3 regions of the Paenibacillus phoenicis genome follow, and region 2 is predicted to be linked to each of the others. Evidence: riboswitches for the same ligand, from Rfam matches in the RefSeq annotation. Region 2 holds a riboswitch; each other region holds the start of a gene.

Region 1 (4,927 bases), 2.2 Mb from region 2:
TTGGGATTGTACGAAATTTTAATTTGCGAAATGATGCCCGTACTGCCGAACTCAATGACGGCTTCGTTCATTTTCTTCACGATGGCCAGCAGCTCGTCGAGATCCCCCTCCATGGTCGTCTCCAGGGGGTTCACCTGATATTTGACCCCGGATGCTTGAATCACTTCAATGGCCCGGTCTACATAGGGAATGACGTCTTCGCCGTTGGGTGTCTTCGGAATGATCTGAATGCTTAATAACGCGTTTGGCATGGGTGGGTTCATCCTTTCGAATAGGGATTTGGCATCATTGGGTTAAAGTATAGTAAATTATTCGCTTGGCAAAAACTCGTTGGTAAAAGCGGCATCTACGTCAAGCGGTTTTTCCAGCAGCTTGCGATCAAACATCCAATCGGAGTAGTTCTGCCACACTTCTTTCTTCTGCTCGCCCCAGCGCGGAGCATCGTCCTTGTATTTCGGGCTCAGCCATTTTTGACTGGCCACCACCAGGTCCTTGTCGAGCTCCGGTACGGCTTTCAACAGGATCTGCGCCGCTTCTTCCGGATGGTCGATCGCATAATTGTAACCTTTAGACACGGCCCGCATAAAAGCCTTTACCAGCTCGGGGTTGTCCTTGACCGTCTTCTCGTTTGTCACGAGTACCGGGGTGTAGTAGTCCAGCTTCTCGGAGAAATCCTTGACATACAGCATGTCGATCGGCTCGCCCCGCAGCTCGGCCTCAATGCCTGTCCAGGCGTAGAAAATCCAGGCAAAATCAATATCCCGCTTCACTGCCGTAAAATAATCGGCATCCCCGATATTAACGAATTTCACCTTGTTGACATCAGCGCCTTGCAGGTCCATGATCGATTGGATCACCGCTTGTTCCACCGGAGAGCCCCAGCCGCCGTAGGCTTTGCCTTCGAAGTCTTTAGGCGATTTAATATTCTTGTCTACGGGGGCAGCGAAGCCGGACGTATTGTGCTGAATGATCGCGGCAATCGAGACGAGCGGGACGCCTTGGATCCGGCTTTGAGTTACGTTCTCCTGCACGCTGACGCCAAACGGCACCTCTCCGGAGGCAACCATCGCCTCAGCACCGCCGGAACCGGGCAGGAGGATGTCCACATTCAGCCCTTCCTCGGCGAAATAGCCTTGATCCTTGGCGACGTAAAGCCCGGTGTGGTTCGTATTCGGGCTCCAGTCGAGCACGACTTTAACATCTTGCAGCTCTGTGTTAGAACCTTGATTTGGTGCGGCGGCTTCGGTATTTTGCCCGCTTGGGTTTCCGGCTTTCGCCTTCCCGGCGCTGTTCCCATTCGCTCCGCCGCAGGCGGACAATATCAGCAGCAAGCAACCGAGAAACATGGCCAGTGCGGTACGTACTTGAACTTTCACGACTTCTACTCTCCTTCGTTGGTGTAGATTTCCGCAGCTTGTTCTTGGTATAACCCTGGATGTGCGTCCTTAAGCGTAACTTCCAACTTCCGGATACAAAAAAACGTCCCGGATCCGGGACGCAATAGGCAATGGAAATGACATGTAAAATAAGTTCATCACCATGGTATGGCTCCCTACGCTGGCATTATCCAGATCAGGTTGAAGGGTCAGTATCTTGGAGGGATACACTCTCAGCCGGCCAATTCCAGCACCCCTGAACAATATGACTGCAGATTACATCTGTCATTATAGTTTTCGCCAACTGGATTTGTCCAGTCTTTCCGGACCAGCTTGCAAAAACCAGGGGATTTGCTTTTTATCTGGCAAAAGGATATAATGAGTTCAAATCATGGTTTTGAAAGAGGATATCATTCACGCATTGAAAAGGGTGTCACTTTATAAAACTGGAACTTTTTTCAATGTGTGAATTTTTTTTATACAAGTGGTGCATGTTCAATAAGGGTCAGCCTTTATTGAGCGACTTCTGTTAAAAAAATGAATCATGTTAATCTTGAAACAGGAGGTATTCCCCATGGAAACCGGAACAGTGAAATGGTTTAACGCTGAGAAAGGTTTTGGCTTCATCGAAGTGGAAGGCGGAAATGACGTATTCGTTCATTTCAGCGCAATCACCGGCGAAGGCTTCAAAACCCTCGACGAAGGCCAACGCGTACAATTCAACGTGGTTCAAGGCAACCGCGGCCCGCAAGCCGAGAACGTTGTAAAACTGTAAGTTAGTTAGGAACTGCTCTTAATGCGTGCTCGCATTAAGGGCAGTTTTTCTTCGCGAAGATCATTCATGAGGTTAATTTTTCAGAAGTCCGCTTCTGATGGTACATATAAAGCTGCAACAATTACATCGATTCACCTGGTTGGAACGTTCACCTTGAAGAGGAGGGGAATTTATGAACTACCGTAAAAAGACGTTAGAGGAAATTCCTGAGGAAAATACGCCGGTATGGACCTGCACTAGCGATGACTGCAACGGGTGGATGCGGGACAATTTCACCTTTGAATATAGCCCCGTATGTCCGCTCTGCTCGTCCGAGATGGTCATGGGGATGCGCATGCTCCCTCAACTGAGCAATCCAAGCTCCGATCAAAGATCGTCGTCCAAGAAGGCATAGGCGAAAGCTGCTGCCGGAATCGGAGAGCGCGGTGAGCAACAACAGCCGTATTCGCTTCATGCGAGTACGGCTGTTGTTGTATTCATCCGGGTGATAGATTGGAAAGTGATGTAAAAATAAAATCTCCATAAAAGGATTGCATCTATATAGAAAATTTAATATGTTTGAGGTGCTGCAACGGTTTCGTGAATCATGAGGAGGCGGTATTCCCGGTCATTGCCCGGTATTGCTTGAGCATATACAGCCGCCAGCGAATAATCATGCCGTAAGCGAGCAGGAAGAACAGCGCCGCGGTTTGCATGACGGAGACGTATTGTTCTACGGCCTCATGCAGCAAGAGACGGACGACAAGCAGTCCAATCAGGATAAAGATAAAGCTGCGGGAACGTTCCGCGTAAATTTCGCCGCCGATGTTCTCGAACTTGGTTGTCCGAATCAACGGATAGGAGAACAGGAGCCAACCGAAAGCGAAGGCGATTACGCCCCACAGGAGAGGAATGTGCGTTTCCGGCACAACAAACATGAAGAGGCCGGTTGTCATTCCTAGAGGAGGAATGATGATTTTCTTCACCGTGACAGGCCGACGACTGGCTTTCAGACGGATAAACAGAACAGCGACGGCCATGGCCATTGCACCAACGGTAAAGGCGGCTTGCATATAAGAGGGATTCATTAGGTTCATAGAGGTTCCCTTTCTGTAAGTATATAGTATGTATATATTGAGTATTTAGCGAAATGGAATAAAGTGACTAGCGAATAGCGATTCGCGAGAACATTATAACATACTCGTCTGCACTTGTTTCAAACTTGGTAAGGGAAGGGGAAGAAGGAAGATGAATAGCGAATTAACGGTCGCCGTCCATTGCTTGTTGTATTTAGATTCCAAGGAGGATCGCATGGCCAATAGCGAACAGATCGCCTGCAGCGTCGCGACCCATCCGGCCCGTGTACGTAAGGTGCTCAGCCTGCTTCGCCGCCACGACCTGGTGACGACGAAGGAAGGGGCCCGCGGCGGGTACTTGCTAAAGTGCGAGCTTTCGCAGGTTACTCTCGGCGATTTGTACCGCATCTTCGCTCAAGGATCGCTGCATCCCAACTGGTGTTCCGGCAGCGAACACTCTTCCTGTAATATCTCCTCGAACATCCCTGCCGTGATGAACCAGATCTACAGCGGGGCAGAGAAACAGGTGGAGATGTTTTTTGATCGGCTTCCGTTGTCTGAAGTGAAGCAGATGCTGGATGAATTTGAGAAAGAGAAGGAAGAGAAATCGGTGAGCAAGGAAGCTGGACCGAATTGGCACTTTTTTGTGGGTTCTTATGCTGATCGCGGGGAGCCAGGAATTTATCTCTGCGAGCTGCAGAGGGATACCGGCGAGATGCGGGTTATCCACGAGACTGCGGGCCTCACCAACCCTTCCTTTGTGACCTTCGATGCGAAGGGTATGCGATTGTATGCGGTAAGTGAACAGACCGAAGGGCAGGTTGCTGGATTTGCGGTTGATCCTAAGGATGGGAAGCTGACGATGTTGCACAGCGAACGGGCAACGCATGGGGCCGACCCGTGCCATCTGGCTTTGAAATGTGGGCGGGATCCGTTTTTGCTGGTCGCCAACTATTCCAGCGGGCATGTGAATGCCTTTGCACTGGAAGCGGATGGGTCGTTAGGAGAAATGACGGCCCTGATTTGCCATGAGGGAAGTAGTGTAAACCAGGAGCGCCAGGAATCGGCTCATGCTCACAGCATTGTGCCTAGCCATGATGGACGGTTCGCCTTCGTCTCTGACCTGGGAACCGACCAGATAGTGATCTATCGGTTGGAGTGCGGACGGCTAGTAAAGCACGGGGTAACCCATTTGCCGCCGGGGACAGGTCCACGGCATTTCGTGCTCCATCCGTCGGAACGGTTTGCTTACGGCATGAACGAGTTGAACAATACGATGACGGCATATACTTTCGATCCGGTGGAGGGGCGGCTTGAGGCGATCCAGCACGTCAGCTCCCTGCCGGATGATTTCCGCGGGGAAAACTATCCGGCCGATATTCACTTCTCGCCGGACGGACGTTACGTATACGGCTCCAACCGCGGACATGACAGCATTGTCCGTTTCCGCATCGATCGGCACACCGGTCGCCTCGAGGACCCGGAATGGACGAGTGTGGGGGGCAGCTGGCCGCGGAACTTCGCCGTCCTGGACGACTATGTGCTGGTGGCGAATCAGTACAGCGGCAATATCGTCGCCTTGCGGCGTGATCCCGAGAGCGGCAGTCTGACGCCTGCGGAGCATAGCTTGAGTATCAGCAAACCCTCCTGCATTGAACCGCTGCCGGCAGACTTTGCCGTGGGTAAGCAGCCGGCAGGTTCCATGTGAATCAGAAGCTTCA
Region 2 (4,927 bases):
GCCGTGGATACACCAGCTGACATCTTGGTCACCCCAAGGCGAACCAGTCTGTCACGTAACCGGGCAGGCTCCCGGCTGGATAAGGTGATCCCGGCCCGCGGCAGAAAGAGACGGTAGGCGAGCATCACCTGTACCAAAGCCCGATCGGTCACCTGGGCATCCGGTTCGTAATCTCCGAGAAAAGGGCGGAAGCGCGGAATCGATAAGCTGATCTCACAACCTGGATACTTGGTTTGCAAATAATCCGCGTGCATGGCGGCAAAGAAGGCTTCCTGTCTCCAATCGTACAAGCCAAGTAATGCCCCGATATTCACGGCCCGGTAACCTGCAGCACATCCGCGTTCCGGGGCATCCAGCCGATTTCGATAATTGCGCTTGGGGCCTTTGATATGGAGTTTGGCATACGTTTCCCGGTGGTAGACCTCTTGGAATACCGTCAGGCTGTCTACGCCTGCCGCAGCTAGCTCCTGATATTCGGAGACAGACAGCGGGTTCACCTCAATGCCGATGGATGAAAAATAATTGCGCAGCACCTTCACGCAGTCTCTTAAGTATTCGACCGGGGAATCTTTGCGGGATTCACCGGTTAACAGCAGGATATGACGGATCCCGGTTGCCGCAATCGCCTCAGCTTCCCGTTCGACCTCTTGCATGTCTAATTTTTTTCGTGGAAAATCATAGATCGAACTAAAGCTGCAATACTCACAGTGGTTCACACAATAATCGGACACATACATCGGGGTAAACAATTGGATCACGTTCCCGAATTGGCTTTGGGTGATCCGCTGTGCCTGTTGGGCCATCTCCTCCAAATGTCGATCAGCCGCTGGTGACAGCAAGACTAGCAGATCCTCCGCATCAAGCTTAGGCTTGCTAAGCGCCCGCCATACATCTGCATCGCTGTAACCTTGAAGCCGCTGTGGAAAGGGGAAGCCTTCCCAGGATTGGATTTTGTCATAGAAGCTCATCCCTTAGGCCTTCACTTCATCCAGAAATCCGGTTAGCGGGGAAGACGCTACCGCGTTTTGCTCCACCGGTCCCAGCCCGGCCAGATGGGCTAATCTGCCGGCTATAACGGCTGCGCGGAACGCTTCAGCCATGCCCAGCGGATCGCGGGCGGTTGCAATCGCCGTATTTAAGAGGACAGCCGCTGCGCCCATTTCCATTGCTTCCGCTGCCTCTGACGGCTTGCCGATCCCGGCGTCCACGATCACCGGCAGGCCTGCTTCCTCGATCAGGATCTGAATCAATTCCTTCGTCCGCAGACCGCGGTTGCTGCCAATCGGTGACCCGAGTGGCATGACGGCAGCGGCTCCAGCCTCCCTTAACCGGAGAGCGGCTGACAAATCCGGGCTCATATAAGGAAGGACAACGAACCCTTCCGCGGCCAATACCTCGGTTGCTTTAATGGTTTCCACGTTGTCTGGCAGCAAATAACGTTGATCCTGGATGACCTCCAGTTTGATCCAATTGCCCATATCCGCCGCCCTAGCCAATCTGGCGATGCGGATCGCCTCTTCCGCGTTACGGGCGCCGGAGGTGTTCGGCAGCAGCGTCATATGCGAAGGGATATGATGCAGCAGATTTTCCTCCTCCCAATCGGGATTCACTCTTCTTAAAGCGACGGTGATGACTTCTGCTCCTGAACGTTCGATCACTTCGGGAATTAAGGTATTGCGATTATATTTGCCAGTACCGATAAAGAGACGGCTGGACAAAGCCTTGCCGCCAATATGGAATAAGTCCTGCATAGGATCAACCTCCCCCAACAAAATGGACTAGCTCAATACGATCCCCATCCGATAACGGGGTCACGTCATAGTCTTCCTTTCGTATAACTGTACCGTTTAGTTCAACCAACAGCTTTCGGTCCTTCCATGGGGGCTCTGCTAATAAATCGGCCAGTGTGACACAGCTTTCGTTGATCGTCGTCTCTTTCCCATTCAGACGAACCTGCACGTGGTTCACCCCCTTTCCAGCCAAGCTGTCTGCATTGCCTCGCGATATGCTTGGGCTTCTTCTGCCGGGTCCGGTGCATGAAACAACCTTGTCATGACGGCAATCCCTTGAGCGCCGCAGCGGATGATCTCTCCCGCTTGATCCGGTCGGATGCCTCCAATGGCGATCATCGGAACCGGGCAAGCCTTCGCCGTAGCAGTTAATGCCTCCAGCCCTCTGCCGGGAAGTCCGGGTTTGCTGGAGGTATCGTACACATGTCCGAACAGGCAATAATCCGCTCCATCTACGGCGGCCTGCACCGTTTCTTCCACCGAATGAACCGACCTGCCCAAGCGCATCCCGCTGGCTAACGGACGAGCGGAGTCCACCGGAAGACTATGGCCGGCTAAGTGGACATTCACTGCCCGCGCGGCCAAGGCCACGTCCAGCCGATCGTTCACGACAATTTTGTTCAGCGGAATGCCTGATTCGAACATTTGTTGAATGATCTCCAGCTGACCTTTCGCGGTGAGCTGCTTATCCCGCACATGAATGTAATCCAAGTAGGGAAGGGCCTTGAGGGATACCCTGAGCAGTTCGGATACGTGGATGGGAGAGATGGAGATCAGATGCAGTTCGGGTGCGGTTAGCGTTAATTTTTGGCTCGTCATATTCATCCCCTCTCAGGTTAGAAATCCAATGCAAAAAAGCCCCCTCCGCAAGGAGGGGGCTAAGTTCAGCAACAGAAGGAATAAGCCTAAATAGACTTATGTTCTGGTTCATACATGCTTTACGCTCCACTTCCCTACGCAGGTCTTAACCCGTTCAGGTTCAAAGGGTCCAAATCTTTCGATTCATCTCAGCCTTGCGGCTCCCCTAGTGTCGATCGATTTAGAATTGTCATGTTTACTATACACGGGGATCCAGATAATTACAACCGTTGAATTGGATTGGTGTTAAGCTGCCTGCTTTAAGCCGTTTCCAAGAAATTTTCATGAAAATGTCACGATTTATCGCAAAAATAGCCGTTTTGTGATGTTTAATTAAATTGAAGCGAATTAAAAACATCCTCTATAATACGGTCGGAGCTTGATTGGGGAGTGATGAGATTGAAATGGACGATTGGTTTACGCAATCTCAAGACAGGGCTAGCCATCTGTTTGTGTGTGATCGTTGCAGCGTTATTGCGCCTGGAGTATCCTTTTTACGCCGCGATCGCAACGATCATTTCCATGGAAAATTCGGTCACCAACTCATTTACGGCCGGGAAACATCGGACGATGGGGACGTTTGTTGGGGCGATCGTGGGTGCAGGTTTCGCCATGATTGAGCCTGGGAACGCGGTGTATTGCGCGTTAGGCGTCATCGTCGTAATCTATGTCTGCAATTTGCTGAAATGGAATAAGTCAATATCCATCGGGTGTATCGTTTTTTTAGCTATCATGTTGAATCTTCAGCCGGGTGAAAGTCCGATTTTTTATGGGATTAACCGGATCACAGACACATTGGTTGGTATTGCTGTTGCTGTGATCGTCAATTTGGTCGTCTTCCCCCCTAAACATGAGGCCGATTTGGAAAAGGCGCGGAAAGCCGTCGCTAAGCGGATGGCCGATTTATTCGGGCAGATCACGAAGTGCCGGGAAGTCGTCGATTTGGAGAGTTTTCGTGCGGAGCTAGGTTGCCTGGAGAAATATTATCAGCTTTGCAAAGAGGAATTCCATCTGACTCGAGATCTCAGCGAATCGATGGAGCACATCGGCAAAGAAATTGAATCCTATCGCCATATCTATGAGCATTTGGTGATTTTGCAGCAGCTGCTTGCCGAGCATCGACTGTTGCTGGTCGAGGCCGATCATGAACGGAGCGACTCAGCAGAGGTAGGAAACCGTAGTGAAGAGCAGCAGTACAAGATCGAAACCGTCTATGAGTACCACGCGGATTGGATATACGCTGAGCTGCAGAAGCTGGGATTACCGCTTCCGATTAAGGAGCGGGGTCGTTTCCAGACGAAAGCGGAGCTTAAAATATCGTAACGTGGGTATGGTGCCTACGATTTTCTAACGAACAGGTAGAAAGGGGATGTCCCAAGAGCCGTTAAAGGCTTCTGGGGCATCCCTGCTTTTTTAAGCAAAATAGTGTCCTGATGGCACCAAGAAAACCGAAATGGGCATCAGCCTCTTCCGGTGTGATGCTGACCACAGGCACGTTTAATTGCCGCCCGATGACAGCAGCGATTTCGCGAAGCTGAATGCCTTCGTCGCCGGCACCAAGCAACCGTGAACCCGCTGGGGCGGACTCTACATCCGCTAGTATGAAAAAGAAGGGTTGCTGGATGAGATTGATGAAAATCAAAGGCTTTTAGTGGATCGAGTATCGGAAATTGTTTCAAGGATTGTTTTTATACAGTAAAAAAGGAGTGCACTAGCAGTTTCTGGCCTGTTAGAATCTAAAGGAGAAGAAAAGAAGGAGTCCTACGATGATGACGAGAGTGGTCCAAAAGCCGCCTTTTGCTAAAGCGTCCCAATCTCCGATTTCAGCACGATTCATCGAATCCGCAAAATTGATGAAAGGCTTACGTTGATACTCTTTAAACTTTTCTTTCTCTTGTTTCTCCCACATATTCACTGTAATCCCTCCCTATGGGTTACCCTTTAACATTAGTATACTTGGAACCGCGTTGAAGAGCATTCATTTTTTTAAATTGAGTTTAGGAGCCGATCTCTATGAACAAACTCCCCCCAAATAAATCAACGAAGTCTTCTCTTCAAGAAGTTGAGAATTTCCTTATTCAAACCTACTCAGCCAAGAAGATCCCCGTTTCGAACTTTGAGGAACTTAGAAACGACGCTCAGGTTAAATTTGATCGGATTGTGGCTTGCTTTGAAGTGGATCATCCGGAAGTTCTTAAGAGCATCTTTAATGAAGATGAGAAAAAAATGCACGAAGACTTCATTCATGAGCATAGGAATACGTCATTTGCTACTCCATG
Region 3 (4,927 bases), 550 kb from region 2:
GGACATTGGCTTAACCGCAAGCGGGAAGCCTTACTTTATCGAATGCAATGGGCGTGACCAGCGTTACGGCTTTCGAAAAGCCGGATTGCTGGATGCTTGGAAGGATTCGTATCGTCAGCCGATGGCTTACGCCCGTTATTTGTTAGACCAATCGGACCGGGCCTAGCCAAATGACCAAAGCCCAAAAAAAGGGCAGATTCCTCTCCACAGAGCAGGCTGCAAACCGCCTCCGGAAGGAATCATGCCCTTTCGTTTCATAGATTTAATGATAACGGACATCCGCAATGTGAAATGGCGGGTACAAGACCGCCAGCAAGTAAGCTGCAGCCGCAAACAAGGCGATGAGCAGCAATGTCAGCACATCGTACCGGGAATAGGAAGTCGGGTAATAATACGTGCGCGGCCGATTCCCGTCGAACGCTTTCGCTTCCATGGCGACAGCAACGCGATGGGCCCGCCGGATGCTCTGGGATAGCAGCGGCACAGCATACAGCTTCGCATGCGCGACAAGGCCGGGCAGTCCGCGCGGACGGCGAACGCCGCGGATCAGCAGCGCATTGCGTCGGACAAGCAGCTCCTCCCAGACCATGGGAAGTAGCCGGACCGAGGCCATAAAGCTGTAGGCGTATTTTGGCGGCAGCTTCGCCTGCTGCATCAGCGCGTAAAACAAGGCGACCGAAGGAGTCGTCAACACGAACAACAGCCCTTCGGCGGCAAAGGCCACCGCTTTAAACCCGATATGAATCCCCCGGTAAAAGCTTTCTTCGGAGATGCGGAACAATCCCCACGACCACCAAATTTCCGTCCCTTTGCCAAACAGAATCATCGTCGCCGCTGAGGAGGCAAAAATCAGTGCAAAGGGGAACAGAAGCAAGGCGACTTTCCAGGGCTCATATCCGCTGAACAGGAACAGCAGGAACGTAAACAAGATCGCCTGATAAAAAATAAAATCGAGCCGGTGCGTAAATAACGTCAGCAGAAACAGCAGGATCATCAACGCCAGCTTGGCGGCCGGATTCGCCTGGTGCAGCCAAGTCCGCCGCTTCGGGGTCAGAAAACGTCTCATCTTGATATCACCGCCTCTGGACCGGAACTCCCGTGTTGTTTGATTTTCGCGGAGGTGGTATCCGCTCCCCGTCCGGCCGATCCATTTGATCCAGGTGACTCACCGGCACCTGCCGGAGATCGATCCACCCGCCGGGTCAACCGCTGCGACGTTAGCCGTCCGTCCCGCACCTCCCAATGCTGGGTGGCCACCTGCTCCGCAATCCGCTCTTCATGGGTAACCATAAGAATCGCCGTCCCGCGCCGGCGCAACGCCTCGCATAGCTGCAGGATGGCGAACGTGTTCGCCGCATCCTGGCCGAAGGTCGGCTCATCTAGCAACAGCAGCCGTTGCTCGCGCACCGCAGCCGCAGCCACGCTAAGACGCCGCTTCTGGCCCAGCGACAACTGGTAAGGATGCCGCATCTCCAAGCCGGTTAGACCAAACTGCTCCAGATACGCCGTCACCCGACGGTTCAGCGCATCGCCGCCAAGTCCGTCCTCCCTCAGCGAGAAGGCGACTTCGTCCACCACCCGATCGGCGACAAACTGAAACTCCGGATTCTGGAACACAAATCCGATCTCACGAGCGGTCGACTCCAGCAATCGTCTGCGGGCACGGCGGCTGAGCTTCCCTGTCTCGATCCGCTTTCCCTGCAGCACGAATGCTCCCTCTGATGGCAACAAGCCGATCAGGCTGAGCAACAGCGAGCTTTTCCCAGCACCGTTAGGTCCTGTGATCGCAATCCAATCCCCGGGATACACGGCGGCTTGCCCGACTTCAATCACCGGCCGCCCTTGCCGGAACCCGCAAAAATCGGTCAGTTCCACGGCGGCAGGTCCATCCAATCGCCGTTCATCTTTCACCGGCTCTAGCAATCGACGGCCGGCTTCGGTGGCAAAATACGCCTCCCAGACGCCGGGATACCAGATCCCAAACTCAATGAGCTCGGAACGGTACGTGTCAAACACTACGTCCGGTGCCCCCTCGCCCAGCACCTGCCCGTCCGGTCCAAACAACACGACGCGGTCAACGAGACCCAGTGCCGTCAACTCCTCGATCCGGTGCTCCACGATAATCAAGGTGCGATCCTCGGCCACCTTGGCGATCGCTTGCCAGATTTGCTCGCGGCCCTGCGGGTCCAGCAAAGCCGAAGGCTCATCCAGCAGCAGCACCTCCGGATCGCCAAGCAGCACCGATGCGAGCGCCAACCGTTGCTTCATCCCTTGGGACAGCGAATCGATCGGCACATGGATCTCAGGCAGGTCCAGGCCCACCTTGGCCAATGCGGCCTGCATCCGCGCGGGCATATCCTGCTTCGGCACGCCTAAATTTTCTAAGGCAAAAGCCAACTCCTCATCCACATAAGGCATACAAAACTGCGTATCCGGATCCTGGAACAGAAAGCGCCACGACGAGGGAAGCTGCTGCGCGGACGTGCGCATCGGAATCTCTACCAAGTCTGGAATGATGCCGCTCAGCACCTGGAGCAGCGTCGATTTGCCGCATCCGCTGGGACCCAGCAGCAGCACATGCTCCCCGCGCCGCACCGAGAAATCCAAATCCTTAAACACAAACCGGTCTTCACCCGGGAACTTGAGCCGCAGCTCCCGGACCTCAGCTGCCGTCGTTTCCTTCCGCATCAGTCATTCAACGCCGCATAGTCTTTCGGATCAACCGGTCGCAGCAGCGTCGTAACCCCTGTCGCCTCTACGGCCTTCACGACGGCATAAGCGAAGTACCCGCAGATCAGCGCCGAGCTGACGGCCCGCATCGCATATTTGGCGGTCAAGAGCCATGGCTCGTAATCCTGCACATATCCGTAGAAGAAATCCGGGATAACCGAACCCACGGCAGCTCCGATCCCGGCTAATGCAGCAACGGAGCCGGAAAATTTCCGATACCGGAACGCAGCGAACACCAGCTCCGCCCCTAAGCCTTGCAGCACGCTGTAAAGAATCAGCTGAACTCCCCATTCGCTGCCGAACAAAATTTCCACATGGGCCGCAGCGACCTCCGCGATCAACGCCACCCCCGGTTTGCGGATCAGCAAGAACACCAGCGTTGCAGCCAGGAACCACATTCCGTACACCAGTTCATCGGCCTGGAAGAACAGGGGGGAGAACAAATTGTACACCGAGCTCCAGAAGTGATACACCACGCCCAGCACCAACGAAACCAACACCGTCACCAGCACATCGCTTAGCTTGAGGCCACGCCCCGTTCTTTTTTGAACAACCTCCGACATCTTCATCTCTCCTCTTGATCATTTGGTTTAAATCCTCGCATCGTAAAAAAAACCGCCTGAATAAGCTCAGACGGCGGTCAGGTCACGGGGGCGCACGTAGGCACAAAAAGTCCCGGACGATCGATTCTCTACGCTGGCATTATCCAGATCAGATTAACGGTCCGCGGCGCAATATGCCGCTATCTCAGCCTGATTCGCTCAAGCCCCCGTATCCCTATGCGATTGATATAAACATACACCAACTCCGCCCAGGCATCAAGCCTAAATTTGTACAAATCTGTAAACTAGGAGTTACCCGTCCTGTATTGATTTCGGCCTGATTCTGTGTCAAGATAAGCGGAAGTGGCAACGAATTCATCAATACCAATGCAGCATTACTGGACAGACTAGGAGGATGCGATTTGGCCGCGACATGGATGAAATGGATGACAGAGCTCTCCTCCCGGAAATGGTTATCCCGGTTGATGGGCAAGTTCTCCCATTCGGGGGTTAGCCGAGCAATGATCCCTTTTTTCGCAAAATCGTATGGCATTCCGCTGCATGAAGCGGAGAAGGAGCTTCGGGAATATCGCACGTTAAACGAGTTCTTCACCCGCAAATTAAAGCCGGGCATGCGCCCGCTGCACGCGGAGCCGGGAGTGATGATCAGTCCAGTGGACGCGCTGATTACGTTTATGGGCGAGGTGCAATCCGGCACGATCTTGAACGTCAAAGGACAGGATTATTCCTTGGAAGCGCTGCTGGACGGCTCCCCTCGTGTAGAATTGTACAAACACGGTTACGCCTTTGTTCTTTATCTGAGTCCTACCGATTATCACCGGATTCACGCACCCGTGACGGGCAAGAAGCTGGAATGCGAGCACATCAAAGGCCGGGTCTACCCGGTGAACGATTTTGGCATGCGCCATATGAAGAAGGTGTTGTGCCGAAACGAACGCTTGATCACTTACATTTCCCACGACTATGGGGAAATCGCCCTCGTGAAGGTCGGCGCGATGAACGTGAGCAGCATCCAGTACACCGACCCTTCGGCAAAATCCTGGGAGCAAGGCGACGACCTGGCTTATTTCGAGTTTGGATCCACCGTCGTTCTGCTCACCCAGAACGGCACCTTCACCCCATTGCCTGAACTTGCGCCCGGACAGAAGGTACGGATGGGCGAAGCGCTGGGCCGGTTTAACTCCGCAAAACCAAGCTAATTCAGTGATCATCGCCCGCCGGCTTCGGCCGGCTCTTCCCCTTTATTGCACCGTAATGCTGCCGATGGAAGTCTCCAGCGCGACCAACGGCCCTCCGCCGCCCCGCTCGCTTCGTCCCTTCGCGGCTCCAATGACTTCGCCCAGTTCGCTGGACGTTTCGAGATCGCAGGCTAACGACGGATCAAGCGTTGCCGTGATGCTGCCAACATCGGTGATGGCTTGAAGCTGACCGCCCGTATCCAGCGTGAGAATATCTAGATTGATGCTGCCGGTGGCTGTACGGATCGATGAATCCCCGGACAGACGTGCATCCTCGACCCGAATCGACCCGACCTCTCCCTTCAGCCGGTAGGTTCCCGTAAGCCCGCTCGCCGCGATCTCCCCGACATGGTTCGTGACTTCAAACTCCTGAATCCCGGCAGGGACCTCAACGAC

What was found. Region 2 has a riboswitch for thiamine pyrophosphate ahead of U9M73_RS10125 (thiamine phosphate synthase). Riboswitches for the same ligand answer to the same signal wherever they lie in the genome.
Region 1: it holds a riboswitch for thiamine pyrophosphate, as region 2 does, so the genes downstream of both, U9M73_RS20520 (ABC transporter substrate-binding protein) here and U9M73_RS10125 (thiamine phosphate synthase) in region 2, are expected to answer to the same signal.
Region 3: it holds a riboswitch for thiamine pyrophosphate, as region 2 does, so the genes downstream of both, U9M73_RS12695 (ECF transporter S component) here and U9M73_RS10125 (thiamine phosphate synthase) in region 2, are expected to answer to the same signal.

What each region holds. Positions count from the first base shown of each region.
Region 1 covers NZ_JAYERP010000001.1:4,387,661-4,392,587, forward strand. Annotated here, with positions in the region: gene U9M73_RS20515 (MTH1187 family thiamine-binding protein) at 1-251, opposite strand, end outside; gene U9M73_RS20520 (ABC transporter substrate-binding protein) at 309-1,346, opposite strand; TPP riboswitch at 1,532-1,644, opposite strand; gene U9M73_RS20525 (cold-shock protein) at 1,951-2,151, shown strand; gene U9M73_RS20530 (cold-shock protein) at 2,324-2,545, shown strand; gene U9M73_RS20535 (CcdC family protein) at 2,736-3,227, opposite strand; gene U9M73_RS20540 (beta-propeller fold lactonase family protein) at 3,379-4,914, shown strand.
Region 2 covers NZ_JAYERP010000001.1:2,138,941-2,143,867, reverse strand. Annotated here, with positions in the region: gene thiH (2-iminoacetate synthase ThiH) at 1-968, opposite strand, end outside; gene U9M73_RS10135 (thiazole synthase) at 972-1,751, opposite strand; gene thiS (sulfur carrier protein ThiS) at 1,756-1,959, opposite strand; gene U9M73_RS10125 (thiamine phosphate synthase) at 1,965-2,609, opposite strand; TPP riboswitch at 2,724-2,826, opposite strand; gene U9M73_RS10120 (FUSC family protein) at 3,048-3,971, shown strand; gene U9M73_RS10110 (hypothetical protein) at 4,378-4,563, opposite strand; gene U9M73_RS10105 (hypothetical protein) at 4,662-4,927, shown strand, end outside.
Region 3 covers NZ_JAYERP010000001.1:2,691,446-2,696,372, forward strand. Annotated here, with positions in the region: gene U9M73_RS12680 (YheC/YheD family endospore coat-associated protein) at 1-166, shown strand, start outside; gene U9M73_RS12685 (energy-coupling factor transporter transmembrane component T family protein) at 263-1,066, opposite strand; gene U9M73_RS12690 (ABC transporter ATP-binding protein) at 1,063-2,688, opposite strand; gene U9M73_RS12695 (ECF transporter S component) at 2,688-3,293, opposite strand; TPP riboswitch at 3,402-3,513, opposite strand; gene asd (archaetidylserine decarboxylase) at 3,695-4,492, shown strand; gene U9M73_RS12705 (DUF4097 family beta strand repeat-containing protein) at 4,535-4,927, opposite strand, start outside.